DNA from 2 places in the Ruminococcus sp. 1001713B170207_170306_F1 genome. Region 2 is predicted to be linked to the other one. Evidence: a T-box and tRNA genes for the amino acid it is inferred to sense, from the RefSeq annotation. Region 2 holds a T-box; the other holds one or more tRNA genes.
What was found. The T-box of region 2 lies ahead of metG (methionine--tRNA ligase). A T-box ahead of a tRNA ligase gene usually reads a tRNA of that ligase, here a tRNA-Met.

Region 1 (7,644 bases), on a different contig from region 2:
TTTAGGACATTTTCAAAAACGCTTGACAGCAATTTTTTCATATTTTATAAACATTTATTAAAATTGATTTCCTCTAACGTAAAAAATCTGCCTGTGAATTTTCTCATCACAGACAGATCTCACATTCATTATATTAATTTACTTACTGCTCTTTTTCATAAAGAAATTCTTCCGGTAAAGTAACATGAAAGTCTTTGGCTACTGCACGGAAATCGTCAGGGGTAATGGTCTGAAGCTTACGCGGTGCCATGGACATTACCTTCACCAGAATTTCCGCTGATTTCTCTACTGTATGGAGAAGCCCAAAGGTCAGATCAAAGTCCTCGCCGGAGCAAAACATTCCATGATGTGCCCAGATAACAACATCATATTTCTTCATCAACTCAGCTGTTTTTACTGCAATTTCTCTTCCGCCTGGTACCATCCAGCCTACAACACCTACACCGTCTGGAAAAACAACCGGGCATTCTGTTGCAGACTCCCAAAGCTCTCTTGTAAATACTTTGTCATCCAATGGAAGGACAAAGGTTAATGCGATGGTGTTGGTTGTATGCGCGTGATAAATAACACGATGTCTGCCGTTTGTAAGCTTCTTTTTTACCTCATGATTCATAAGGTGGGTTGGAAGCTCGCTGGTTGGGCGGCCGCCTTCTACCAGTCCCCAGCGGATCCTGTAATTAACACCTTTATCATCCAGTTCAATGATTGCAAGACAGGCTTCCGGGTCAACTGCTATGTTTCTGAAATATTTGCCGCTTCCGGTTACCAGGAAAAACTCTCCTGCAAGTCCCGGCACCTCTGTGCCGATAGGCTGCCACTCGCCTGGTGCATTCAGACGGGGACGGATCATTTCTACTTCTTCTGCTTTCAGACGATAGCTTAAGTTTCCACCGTTTCTCTCATGCCAGCCCTGCTGGAAACCATCGTCCGCCATTTTGATAAAGCCCTTCATAAATTTGGAATCTAAAATCTTCATACCATCTTCTCCTCTTCTATTTTTCGTATCGCCAACTGACGTTTCCTAATAGGAAAAACAATTGTCAGCTGATCGCAATTATGGTCTCAAGGCGTGTTTGTGAGCCCTTTCTTATGAGACCATACGAATACGCTGCGTCCGTTCTTTTTCTTCTTACAGGTATCCGGTATGCTTTTGTTTGCTCTTCTTGTTTACAGACTCAGTATAACACCAATTCTCATTTTGGAAAGAACCTTACTTGCCAAATTGTTTTCCGCTTTTTGCAAATAAGGACCCAAAATAAAAATTTCTGTTTCCAGAGCTTGTTTGAGAAAGGCTTTCTGCAATCTGCACGCCCCACTTTGCGGGAGATTTTGCAAACAGGCTCTAGTTTTCTTTTTTTCCAATAAAATAGTAAAAAAATATAATTCTAAATTTTTTTGAAAAAATTAAAAAAAGTTGTTGACAATTTGCGACAGTTAATAGTATAATAGCAAAGCGAGCTGCGGAAGAGAAGATACTTCACAGTTTGTATATGGGGTCTTAGCTCAGCTGGGAGAGCATCTGCCTTACAAGCAGAGGGTCACAGGTTCGAGCCCTGTAGGCCCCATACTTATGAAATGAATATGGCGAGATAGCTCAGTTGGCTAGAGCACGCGGTTCATACCCGCGGTGTCGAGGGTTCGAATCCCCCTCTCGCTACTTTGCTGATAGTCTTTTATACGCACAGACTTTTCAGCAAAAGTTTTTAATTGAATATGGCGAGATAGCTCAGTTGGCTAGAGCACGCGGTTCATACCCGCGGTGTCGAGGGTTCGAATCCCCCTCTCGCTACTTTGCTGATAGTCTTTTATACGCACAGACTTTTCAGCAAAAGTTTTTAATTGAATATGGCGAGATAGCTCAGTTGGCTAGAGCACGCGGTTCATACCCGCGGTGTCGAGGGTTCGAATCCCCCTCTCGCTATTATAGATGTTGCAGATTGCAGCATCTATTTTTTTTATCTATCAGCGAAGCGGACCTGGAATGTCCGCTTCGCTACTTGCTCATGAACGCAGTCGCTTCGCGATCTGTCAGTGGGAGTTTTCAAGTCAAACGCCATAAAACTTGGCATGTATTTTTTCCAGTTAATAATTTTTAAAGGAGTAACTGCATGAATATTGACCCATCTATCCGTAAACTTCTTGATAATGAAGCTACCATCCACGAAGCTCAGATCCGCGCTTTGTTCCAGACTCTTGACCGCAAATTTGGTCTTCGGGGGGCTTCTGTACCTATCCGCTTTGGTTACGATGAAGCTGTACTTGGCTCTTATACCCCGGCTTCTGCCCACGAAAAAGAAAGCTTCTATTTTTCCCTTCTGTTTATTGGTTATGCCGTAAAGAAGCCTCTTTCCAAAGAGGATCGCCTGGATCTTTATAAGCACGAATACGCCCATTATATGCAATACAATATGAAAATACCGGCGCAGTACAACTGGCAGGCCGGGAAGCACGGGAGCGCCTGGAAATACTGCTGTTCTCTTGTGGGCGCCGCGCCTACTCCTTATTACAGAATCGGAGAAAGCCTTCTGAAGCACAATTATGACAAAGCTCTGAAAAATCCTATTCACGACAAGACAGTTCCCATCCGGGACACCTACCGCCGTGAACAGGCCTACAAAAGCGCCAAACATAGCGAAATAAAATTCCAGGTAAACGATGTGGTAACTCATCCCAAATTTGGGGAAGGTACTGTAGAGGAAATCGTACAACTGTCCAATTCCGTCAGACTGCATATCCGGTTTGCAGATGATGAGGTAAAAAAGATTGACCAGAAATGGCTGCTACGGTCTGGTCATAAATAGTTATATTTTTACAAAACCCAATAAACTTATCATATAAAAGGAGTAAAAAGCCATGAAAAAAAATCATCATCTACACCGGCAGATTCACCTCTGCCTCATCATTTTACTGCTTCTGTTTTGCAGTTCAAGCCAGGTATTTGCCGCAGCAAGGGTAAATGTGAAAAATACCAGGATTAAATTATCAGCCACAAAGCTCACTTATAATAAAAAGGTACAGCGTCCAAAAGTAAGAGTAACTTATAAAGGAAAAGTCTTGAAGGAAAAGAAAAACTATATTGTAAAGTACTCTAAAGGCTGCAAAAAAGTAGGAACTTACACGGTTCAGATTATTGGAAAAGGCACTTATACCGGCACTGCTAAAAAACAGTTTGTTATTTTACCGCCGAAAGCCCAGATAATGAATATCTATGCAAAAACAGCAGCTGCAACTGTAGTAGTAAAAAGACAAACCTCCCAGACCAGTGGTTACCAGCTGCGCTATGCCACTAATTCAAAACTAAAAAATGCAAAAACTATAACAGTCAAAGGTAACAAAAACAACACAATTTTTCTCAATGGCCTCCGTGCCGGGACTACATATTATATGCAAACCCGCACTTACATGACCGTTAAAGGAAAAAAATACTATTCCAAATGGTCTTCTACAGGCCATTGCACAACAAACAGAGAGACAAACAGTACCCACCAAAGTGCAACCCCTACACCTACACCAACGCCTACATCCACACCGGTTCCTACACCCACACCGATTCCCAAAGCTGATCTGCCTGCACACGACCAAAAAGAAAATGCACCAGCTAAATATACATATGAAATTTACGGTCTGGACAAACAGAAGGCAGATATTTACACCGATTGTCTCAAACCTCTTTTTATAAAGACAGACAATCCGGATCCGAACTCTTTTTCCTTGATTTTTAATGGAAATGACTCGCGGACCAGCGCATACAGAAGTGGTTCATCTCGTTTCTTTGATGATATTCCTTTAGAAAACAATGACTCAGAAACTACTTCATTAAAGAAAGTAAAAGGCGGTTATATCAAATACGTGAAATTTTTCGAAGCAGGAACCTACACTGTAGAATTCAGGGAATATTCATTATCAGGTTATACGGTTGCAAATACAGTGACATTAAATGTTCTGGATTATGATCAGGCAGAAAACGCATGGCTGATTGACATTATTAACAAAACTACAACTGCTGATATGACTCCTTTTGAAAAGATGGACGCTATAAGTGCCTACCTCAGAGAACCAGGCCGCTTTAAATATTTAACCAGATATAACGATCATACAGTCGATCTGGCAGCAGATCCCAATGAGCCATTTTTTGTAACTTACCGTTGGAACTCTAGCACATCACCGTCAGTTCTCGGTGAGTTCGCTGAATTAGTCGGTGGATTTGATGATATTCATTATTGCTTTGGTGATTATCCGGTTGGCTCTCCATCATGGTCCATATGGCATTATGTGGTAAAGCTTACTATAGGAAATGAGACGCGAAACTACGCCGTTTGCCCAATGGGCTCAACCGGCAACATTGAAGAAATCAAAATGATTGATTTTTCCGATCTGAGCAATATGCGAAAGTTCGGATAATCTTAATTTAACAAATCAAATAAGTCCCCATCCCACTGTTTTAATTGCAAAAAACAGTGAATGGGGACTTTTTTCGATTATTCTATTTCTTAAGCTTCATTTTTACCGGCTCATACGTGGTATTCGTTTCATAGTCATATCCCCGTATTCCGATTTCGTCGGCAAGGTCCGTTTTCTGATAGCTTCTCTGGAAGGTGGCTTCTTTTCCAACCTCTGCCACCTCTGAACCACCGCCAAGGTCGGAAAGCTGCCACAGATTTCCATTCAGATCCATTACGTCAAGGGAAATACTGTCGCACTCTTCTAAGAAGATGCAATGGATTGTGACGTAATCGCCCACTTCTGTTTCTTCTATATCTGCGGACAGGATCTTTACTTTTCCATCTGCGGTTATCCCTTCACCATCCACAGGCACATAAGTCACGCTTTTTCCCTGGCTCTTATCTTCCAGCTGGAAAGTAATGTTTGTACGCATCACATCATCAACGCACTTAGCATCCGGAAGCGTGGCTGTTCCAATGCAGGAAACGGTAAGATCCTTGCTCTCCTTTGTCTTTACTGCGGAAGAATAGAAATCTACTACATCGTCTTCCAGATTTCGATAATCTACCACTGCTGTTTCAATTCCAAGATCCGAATTGAAATCAAAGCTGACTCCTGTCTTTACAATGATCAGCCCTTTTTCCGCAGCATATTCTCCTATTGTCTTGTCACTTTCAATTCCAAGATTTCTTACAGGATCCTCATTCATGGCATCTTGTCCTGCCAGAAGATACTTACCTCTTTCTTTCGCTGTGACTTCCACCACCACCTGGACACTGTTCTTATCGCAAAGAGCTTCCTTCACAGTGTAAGTGAGAATGGAATCACCCTCTTCCTGCTGCACCGGATCTTTTTCAATCAGCCCCTCGGCTTCTTCCGGCATCTTATTTCCAGCTTCCTGGAAAAAGCCGGAAATTCCTATATACTTCTCTGCTGCAAAAACAGTGGCACCAAATGCCATCACTGCCGCAAATGTCAGGATTAAACTGCGCTTCCAGTTTTTCCGTGTACCAATTTTTCCCATTCTGTCAGTGCCATTTATTACTTTTCCCGTTTTTTCTTCTTTCTGATACCCTCTATCGGACTCTGCCGAATTCTCTATCATTTCCAATGTCTCATCTACACGCCTGCGCACACATTCCGGCACTTCTGTTTCTTCTGAAAAAACATCAAACAATTTATCATCCATGAATATATCCTCCTTCATACTCTGCACGAAGCTGTTTTCTGGCTCTGGAGAGCCTTGTAAGCACTGTATTCTGGCTGATTTCCAGAAGAGCGGCAATTTCCTTTACACTAAGGGATTTGCTGTAATACAAAAGCATCACCACCTGGTACTTCTCTTCCAGGGATGCCAGGATTTCCTTCCACTCACAATCTACATAGCCTGATTCCTCGAAGATTCCCTCTTCCATTTCCATCGTAGGAAAAACACGGCCTTTATGCCGAAGCATTTCATTGCAGTTATTGATCAGAATCCGAATCATCCAGGTTTTGAAGTAAGAATCCTTTTTTAAAGTGGAAAGCTTCTCATAACACTTTAAAATCGTTTCCTGTATGGCATCTGCCACATCTTCGTCATTCTTCAGATAGGCCCAGGCTACTTTATACATGCTCTGGGTATTCATCCGGATGAGCTGTGCAAATGCACCGGAATCTCCGGATTTTGCCTTTTTCACCAAATTTTCCATAAGGTTTTTCGCTCCTTTTTGTGTTCTGCAGTACACGAAATATGTTGCTGTATTTCCTTTTACATACATTAGATGGAAAAGGCAGGGAGAATATTTCATCCATAATAGAAAAAGCTGGCATTTGTAATTTCTACGCTTACAAATGCCAGCTCCCATAATCCTATTTACTTATTTAAAATACTCAACACCGGACTCAAAGATCTGAATATCCTGCTGTCCATAGATGTTGATTGCAACGCCATTGTCGCGACGCTCGCTATGAGCCATCTTACCGAGAACACGTCCATCCGGGCTTGTGATACCCTCGATATTGTATGTAGATCCGTTGATATTGGATTCTTCGGACTGATCCAGCTCTCCATTTGGATTTACGTACTGGGTAGCCACCTGACCGTTTGCAAGGAGCTTAGCAAGCCATTCATCGTTTGCTACGAAGCGTCCCTCACCGTGGGAAGCCGGGTTGCAGTATACACCGCCAAGTGTGGCCTTCTGCAGCCATGGAGACTTGTTGCTTACAACCTTTGTGTAAACCATCTTGGAAATATGACGTCCGATGGTGTTATAGGTAAGTGTAGGAGAATCCTCTTTCTGTCCGCAGATCTCGCCGTATGGAACAAGTCCCAGCTTGATCAGCGCCTGGAATCCGTTACAGATACCAAGTGCAAGACCATCTCTCTCATTTAACAGCTTCATAACTGCCTCTTTGATCTTTGCATTCTGAAAAGCAGTTGCAAAGAATTTCGCAGAACCATCCGGCTCATCACCAGCGGAGAAGCCGCCTGGGAACATGATCATCTGTGCCTGATCAATGGATTTCTCAAAGATTTCCACAGAATCACGGATATCCTCTGCACTTAAGTTCTTAAATACCTTAACGTCAACCTCAGCTCCGGCTCTCTCGAATGCCTTTGTACTGTCGTACTCACAGTTTGTTCCTGGGAATACAGGAATGAATACGCGAGGTTTTGCTACTTTATGCTTGCAGACATAAATATTCTTTGTATTATAAATACCATTCTCATAGGTTGCTTCCGGATCTGCTGTCTTTACAGCCATGGCAACTGGTCCATCGTTTTCTTCACCAGAGGTTGTCTTAAAGACCTTCTCCAGAGTGCCTGTCCATGCCTTGTAAGCCTCATCTACTGTGAGCTCAGCATTTCCATATGAGAATTTACCATTATCTGTTACTTCACCGATTACTGTGTAAGTAATGGAAAGCTGACCAACCTTTTCAGCCGGAACTTCCAGAACCAGATCGCCGAAGCCTGGTGCAAAGAAGTCTCTTGGATCCAGGTTATGCTCAATCTTCACACCCATTGCATTTCCAAATGCCATCTTGCTGACAGCTGCCGCAATACCGTGACGGTCAAGTGCATAAGCGGAAACCACTTTGCCTGCCTGCATGTCATTGTGTAATTTCTCGTACTGATCCATAATTGCTGCATAGTCTGGTAAATCGTACTGATCTTTCGGAGCACGAAGCCATACCAGCTTGTTTCCAGCCTTCTTC
Region 2 (7,644 bases):
GGTCATTGCTTTCTGTGATAAAAATCACTCCGCCTTTTTTCAAAAAATTCTTCAATGTGCGAAGCAGCTTTTCCCCATCATGCAAATGCATTAATACAAAAGAAAGACAGATCAGATCAAATTCTCTGTCTTCCGGTTCCGTGCATAGCTTCTGAAAATCCGCGGAAAACGAATCCCGATCCACATCCATCTGATAAAAAGAAAATTTAGTATTTCCGTACTGACTGTTGGCTCTTTCCACAAGCTGCTGATTATACTCCAGGCCAATCACCCTGGAAATCCTGTCATCTGAAAAGCGGTGAAAGGTTCGGGCTCCATCATTGCAGCCAATATCCAGAACAGAAAGTTCTGACTTTCCCTTAAAAAAATGCTCTAACGCAGGTTTCTCTGCCTGTGACAACAGCAAATTCTGTCTTCTCAGTCGTTCCCTCTCTTTTTCTTCCTGAAATACTAACTGACTTTGCACTACTTGTCTCCTTGTCCGTCAAAATTTATGCTCTGAATAATAACCGCTTCGCATTCTCTTCCGTCACTGCAATTACTTCTTCTGCAGTAATTCCCTTGATCTGCGCCAGGGCTTCTGCAACATAGGGCAGATTCAAGGAGGAATTTCTCCTGCCTCGATTGGGCTCCGGTGCCATGTAAGGGCAGTCCGTTTCCAGAACGATCTGGGACAGCGGCGCTATGGCAGCTACTTCTTTCAGCTTCTTTGCATTTTTGAAAGTAAGCACGCCGCCAATGCCAAGATAAAGTCCCATTTTCAAATATTCCGCCGCAATCTCCTTACTGTAGGAAAAGCAGTGAATGATTCCTCCGGACATATCTTTTTTCATATATTCCTTTACAATCTCCAGAGTGTCCTCGGCTGCATCCCGGCTGTGGATCATAAATGGCAGTTTCTCCTCCCTAGCAATGTCCATCTGCGCCCGGAACATCTCCTGCTGCTGTTTATGCTCCGCCTCTTCCTTATGCCAGTAATAGTCCAGACCAATTTCTCCGATGGCGACCATTTTCTCCAAATGGGAAAGACGCCGGATCTCATCCAGAGTATCCTGTGTCATAATTCCTGCATCGTCGGGATGAACCCCCACTGCGCCATACACAAAAGGATACGCTTTTATCAATTCCAAGGTCCCGCCAAATCCCCCGACGGACGCGCACACATTTACAATACAGCCCACTCCCCCGTCTTTCATGGAAGAAAGGAGCTGATCTCTGTCTTCGTCAAATGCCTCATCATCATAATGTGCATGTGTATCAAATATCATTTTTCTGCCTCATTTTTCTTTGAGATACAACAATTATAGCATACAAAAATCATACCAGTAAAGTGTTATAAACCGCTTTATGAAAGTTCTATTTCAGTGTTACTGTGAATGGAACGAACATCAAACTATTTTAAATACAATTTCAAAAACAGTAAAAAAATACTTGACAATTCAGAAGATTCGACCGATAATGTGAAAAACAAATCAGCAAAGAAGCCGGTGCAGATATGCGCTGGCTTTTTTTATACTCGTTATTGGGAGGCGCCTATGGAACTACATTTATCTACATTTGTAATAATAAGCATATCCTTCTTTTTTGCAGGAATCATTGATGCCGTATCCGGAGGCGGAGGTCTCCTCACCCTTCCCACCTTTATGCTCACTGGATTCCCGGTGCATCTGATTGCAGGAACAAACCAGTGTTCCTGTCTTCTCGGCGGCTTCACATCACTTTATAAGTTTATAAAAAGCGGACATGTTTACTGGTTCACTGCATCCATAGCAGGAATAAATGCTGATATCATAGAGCAAAGGACAGTGACGGAAAATGAAAAGCCAGATGAAAATGATCTCATATACTGTTGAACCGGAAGAACTTCCTGTTTTTGAGAAGTATTACCAGAATTACAATATAGACCTTAAGCTTCTCAGCGAAAAACCTACACTAATAAATACTGCCCGGAGTTCCGTCATTGATTCAACAGCACTTATTCAAGCACTTGAAAGCGGCCATATTGCAGGAGCAGGTCTTGATGTAATTGATGGAGACCGGAATATTTATTACCGAGATCACAAAAATCAGATGATTATACATCACGAAATGGCAATCTTAAACTCTATGCCTAATGTACTTATGCTGCCTCACGCCGCATATTTTACAGATCAGGCACTGGAAGATATGGTGCACAACTCTCTGGTTGTAACAAGCCAGTATTTTAAAACTATGAAAGAGCAGCCATAAGCAGTCTTCGTCAGCTCCCAAACTGAGAATCCCCTCCACAAAAGCAACTGCTGCATAGTGGAGGGGATTCTCATTTACTATAAAATTTATGAATATTTACTGCCTTGCACAATTTCCAGCTTCCCCGGCCATAATCTCAATACCATGGCCAAGAGCTCCAATAATGTATTCCAGACTCTCCTTTACTGCTTTCGGACTGCCTGGAAGATTAATAATCAGAGTCTTTTTTCGGATTCCGGCTGTAGCGCGGCTGAGCATGGCGCGTTTTGTGATCGTCATGCTGTAGGCGCGGATGGCTTCCGGGATTCCAGGGACCTTACGTTCTATGATATCTTCGGTAGCCTCCGGCATAATATCCCGCGGGGAAAAGCCAGTTCCACCAGTAGTCAAAATCAGTTCTGCCTGATTCTCATCTGCGATTTCCGCCATTCGTCTGGAAAGCATGGCACGGTCATCCGGAAGAATATCCATAGATACTACCTGATAGCCTTCTCTTTCTGCAATTTCCTTAATTGCCGGACCGCTTAAATCTTCCCGCTTGCCCTGAAATCCCATATCACTGGATGTGATAATTGCTACTCGTTTCATTTTTCTCCCCCCTTCGTTTTTATTTCTTTGAATAAAAAATCTCCACTCTTACCACCAGTTTTCTCTACCAGGTGAATATCCGTCATCACCATATGCTTGTCGATTGCCTTGCACATATCATAAATTGTAAGAAGAGTCACCTGCACACCTGTAAGGGCTTCCATTTCCACACCGGTTTTACCGTCTGTCTTCACAGTGCAAAAAGTGCGGATAATTTCATTTTCTTTTTCAATTTCGAAATCAATGGTACATTTGGTAACCGGCAAAGGATGGCACATAGGTACCAGATCCGAGGTGTGCTTCACAGACATGATCCCGGCAACTCTGGCAACGCCAAGAACGTCTCCCTTTGCCACAGTGCCTGCAGTAAGATGCTCCATGATTTCTGCTCCAACCTGGATAGAACCTGTTGCAATTGCAGTTCTGTGGGTAATCGGTTTATCCGAGACATCCACCATAACAGCATTACCATTTTTATCAAAATGGCTTAGTTTATTACACATAATTCGTCCCTTTTTATAACAATATTAACCTATTGTATTATATTCCGGCTATATCAGATGGACGCTTCCGGTCAAAATCAGCAGATTTCAGATCCTGTCGGCATATTTTTTTCAGGGCTGACTACGCATACATTTCCCTCAGCATCCTCTGCGCAGAGAATCATTCCCTCACTAAGAATTCCTGCAAGTTTCGCTGGTTTTAAGTTGGTTACTACCATAACCTTTTTGCCAACCATTTCCTCTGGTGTATAGTAAGCCTTGATTCCAGATACGATCTGGCGAACCTGGCTTCCAATCTTAACCTGGGAGCAAAGAAGCTTCTTGGATTTCTTCACCGCCTCACAGGCAATAACCTCACCAACCTGGAACTGAAGCTTTGCGAAATCATCAAATGTGATCTCCGGCTTCGCCTCAATATCTACAACCTTCTCCTCTGGCTTTTCTTCCTTCGGCTCTTCTTTCGGTGGATGAAGCTCGTTTACTTTTTCCATAACTTCTTTGATGTCCATACGGGCAAAAAGGATCTCCGGTTTGTCTGTTACCTTGTTTCCTGACGGATACAGTCCAAATGTCTTCAGATCCTCAAGAGTTCTCTCAGAAGCATTTAACTGACCAAGGATTCTCTTTGTTGTGTCCGGCATAAAGGACTCAAGAAGAGTGGTTCCAATGCAAATGCCCTCAACCAGATTGTAAAGAACGGTTGCAAGACGATCCTGTTTGGACTCATCCTTTGCAAGTGCCCATGGCATTGTCTCATCAATATATTTGTTGCAGCGTTTGAAAATAGTGAACACTTCTGTGATGGCATCTGCTACACGAAGTTTCTCCATCTTTGCATCAACCTTTGCAGGAACAGAAAGAATGAAGCTCTTCAGATCATCGTCAACAGGTTCTGTTACGCCTTTATTCTCTACCACGCCGCCAAAGTATTTGTTTGACATGGAGATGGTACGGTTTACCAGGTTTCCAAGAGTATTTGCCAGCTCGGAATTCATACGCTCTACCATCAGCTCCCAGGTGATCACACCATCGTTGTCAAACGGCATTTCATGAAGTACGAAATAACGGACAGCATCAACGCCGAAGAAATCAACCAGCTCGTCTGCGTAGATAACGTTTCCTTTGGATTTGCTCATTTTTCCATCGCCCTGGAGAAGCCACGGATGACCGAATACCTGCTTCGGAAGAGGCAGATCCAGTGACATCAGGAAGATTGGCCAGTAAATAGTATGGAAACGGATGATATCTTTTCCAATAAGATGAAGGTCGGCAGGCCACATCTTGTTAAACAGTTCAGAATTGTCTCCATCGCAATCATAACCGATTCCGGTAATATAGTTGGTCAGGGCATCCAGCCATACATATACAACATGCTTCGGATCAAAGTCTACCGGAATTCCCCATTTGAAAGAAGTTCTGGATACGCACAGATCCTGAAGTCCCGGAAGAAGGAAGTTGTTCATCATCTCGTTCTTACGGGATTCCGGCTGAATGAATTCCGGATGTGTCTTAATGTGCTCAATCAGACGGTCTGCGTATTTGCTCATTTTGAAGAAATAAGCCTCTTCTTTGGCTGGTACGCATGGGCGTCCGCAGTCCGGACATTTTCCATCTACAAGCTGGGATTCTGTGAAGAAGGACTCACATGGAGTACAGTACATTCCCTCGTACTCTCCCTTGTAGATGTCCCCTTTTGCATACATTTTCTTGAAAATCTTCTGAACCTGTTTCTCATGGTCTTCATCTGTGGTACGGATGAATTTGTCATAGGATGTGTTCATCAGATCCCAGATGCTCTTGATCTGACCGGATATGTTATCAACGAATTCCTTAGGTGTAACACCTGCTTCTTCTGCTTTCAGCTCAATCTTCTGGCCATGCTCGTCAGTTCCGGTCTGGAAAAATACGTCGTAGCCCTGCTGTCTTTTATAACGCGCAATGGCGTCTGCCAGAACCGCCTCGTAGGTATTGCCAATGTGCGGCTTGCCGGATGTATAGGCAATGGCTGTGGTGATGTAATATTTTGGTTTACTCATTGTATTTCCTCCTTTTCTGTGTAACAAAAAGAGCTGGTTAAACTTCTCCTTCCTGTCACAACATAAAAAAACGTCTTCTCAAATATACTGAGAAGACGAGTTATCCCGTGTTACCACTTCTATTCATTCCCGCCTCACGGTACAGATGGAAAAACCATCTTCGGGAATCTCACCGGGTACCTTCATACCCTTACGCTATAACAGGCGTTCCTGTCGCAGCCTAAATTACTTCAACTGCGCCCCTCCAAAGCCATCTTCCATCTGTTCCATACACACCCCCTCTCAGCCTGGAAAAGCAACTCTTAACTGCTCATCTCCCGGGGGATTCTCTGTAATGCGGTACGCAAATGTACTCTCTTTTTCTATGGGTTTGGCTTATAAATTCATATAAAAGAGCGTATCACATTTTAATGGGTTTGTAAACCCAAATTTATCATTTTACAGCGATGCAATATTTATAATTTTAGTGTAAATTTAGCCAAATTACTATTGACAAATTTGCAATTATCTTGTATATTAATATCAGTAACAATTACTATTATTGAGAGAAAGGAGGAATCAGATGGCCACATTGAAATACAGCCGCCAGAGAGAATCTATTAAGGAGTTTCTTACTGGCAGAACCGACCATCCCACCGCTGATTTTGTTTATGAGAATATGAAGCAGATTTATCCAAACATCAGCCTTGGAACTGTATACCGAAACCTCTCTCTTCTCGCTGATCTGGGTGAAATACAGAAGCTTTCCAGCTTTGGCGGAGCAGACCGATTCGATGCCCGCACCGTTCCCCATTGTCACTTTATGTGCACCCGCTGCGGCAGAGTGATGGACGTATTCAGCGAACATATTGATAAAAGCCTTGAGAGTATTGCAGCTGACTTTAAGGATGGTCAGATTTCCGATTATAAAGCAAGATTTTTCGGAATTTGCAAGGAATGCCTGAAGGAAGAGTCTCACTAATCAGTTGAATAAATTTTTCATTTTCTGATCATAGCTATTCTGTAGGGAATTACAGCCGCTCGACAAGCAATGGCCACAGCACCAAACTTTAAGTGAACATTCGATCCTGTTAGAAAAAAGTTTCAATAACTCTTGACAAGCAAGAAACAATATGTTACCATAAAACAGTAATAATTACTATTATTAAAAACTAAATAAAAATTTTATATAAGAAAAGGAGAATTTAATTATGGCTAAATGGGTATGTAGTGTATGTGGTTATGTTCATGAAGGTGACACAGCTCCGGAAGTATGTCCAATCTGCAAGGCTCCGGCTGAGAAATTTACGAAACAGGATGATGAAATGGCATGGGCAGCTGAGCATGTTGTGGGCGTTGCTAAAGGTGTCAGCGAAGACATCCTTGCTGATTTAAGAGCAAACTTCGAGGGCGAGTGCTCTGAGGTTGGTATGTATCTTGCTATGGCACGTGTTGCTCACAGAGAAGGATATCCGGAAGTTGGTATGTATTATGAGAAAGCTGCTTATGAGGAAGCAGAGCACGCAGCTAAATTCGCTGAGTTATTAGGTGAAGTTGTTACAGACAGCACCAAGAAGAACCTTGAGATGCGTGTAGCAGCTGAGAACGGCGCTACAGCTGGTAAGACTGATCTTGCGAAACGTGCTAAAGCAGCTAACCTTGACGCAATCCATGATACAGTTCATGAAATGGCAAGAGACGAGGCAAGACACGGAAAAGCATTCGCTGGTCTTCTTAAGAGATATTTCGGAGAATAAGAAAGCCGCATAAAATAAGGATTATCAAAAGAGGGAATAGAGACATCTGTTCCCTCTTTTTTTGCTGCTTTTGCAGATTTTTTATATTTCCTGTGTCCTTTGCGTGTCCTGCTGCCTTTTTGAAAATCCTAAATGCAAGAAAATCTGTCCTTAAAAAATGTGTCCCGCATTTTAGTTGTTGTCTTAGAGGGAAATCTTGGGCTTAGAATATCTGATATTCTGAGCCTGCGGCTCTCCGATATTGTAAGGGATGGCGACAGATACAGATTAGAGATAACTGGTGCTAGAATATAAATAGTACAAGCCAAAATGAGAAATTCCAAATACACATAAGCATGATACAATAGAGGCATGCTGAAGGAGGATCTCATATGGCAAAGCAACATGACAAACAATTTAAACTTGATGCAGTCCAGTAATATCAGGATCACAAAGATCTCGGGGTACGTGGATGTGCAGAAAATCTTGGCATCGGATACAGCACATTAACAAAATGGCTGAAAGACTTCCGGAAATCAGGTGATATTCCTGTTCATGGTTCTGGTAATTATG

Region 1: it encodes a tRNA-Met, which carries the amino acid that the T-box ahead of metG (methionine--tRNA ligase) is inferred to sense. The anticodon was not compared.

What each region holds. Positions count from the first base shown of each region.
Region 1 covers NZ_JADPEX010000027.1:58,094-65,737, reverse strand. The annotation lists gene rhaD (rhamnulose-1-phosphate aldolase) at 143-976, opposite strand; tRNA gene I4V84_RS15480 (tRNA-Val) at 1,493-1,565, shown strand; tRNA gene I4V84_RS15475 (tRNA-Met) at 1,584-1,657, shown strand; tRNA gene I4V84_RS15470 (tRNA-Met) at 1,716-1,789, shown strand; tRNA gene I4V84_RS15465 (tRNA-Met) at 1,848-1,921, shown strand; gene I4V84_RS15460 (hypothetical protein) at 2,109-2,801, shown strand; gene I4V84_RS15455 (hypothetical protein) at 2,854-4,401, shown strand; gene I4V84_RS15450 (hypothetical protein) at 4,484-5,632, opposite strand; gene I4V84_RS15445 (sigma-70 family RNA polymerase sigma factor) at 5,625-6,134, opposite strand; gene I4V84_RS15440 (phosphoribosylformylglycinamidine synthase) at 6,303-7,644, opposite strand, start outside.
Region 2 covers NZ_JADPEX010000028.1:7,756-15,399, forward strand. The annotation lists gene I4V84_RS15520 (class I SAM-dependent methyltransferase) at 1-466, opposite strand, end outside; gene I4V84_RS15525 (TatD family hydrolase) at 492-1,268, opposite strand; gene I4V84_RS15530 (sulfite exporter TauE/SafE family protein) at 1,536-1,853, shown strand; gene I4V84_RS15535 (NAD(P)-dependent oxidoreductase) at 1,828-2,229, shown strand; gene I4V84_RS15540 (MogA/MoaB family molybdenum cofactor biosynthesis protein) at 2,326-2,817, opposite strand; gene moaC (cyclic pyranopterin monophosphate synthase MoaC) at 2,814-3,320, opposite strand; gene metG (methionine--tRNA ligase) at 3,398-5,356, opposite strand; T-box leader at 5,445-5,730, opposite strand; gene I4V84_RS15555 (transcriptional repressor) at 5,919-6,317, shown strand; gene I4V84_RS15560 (NADH peroxidase) at 6,547-7,092, shown strand.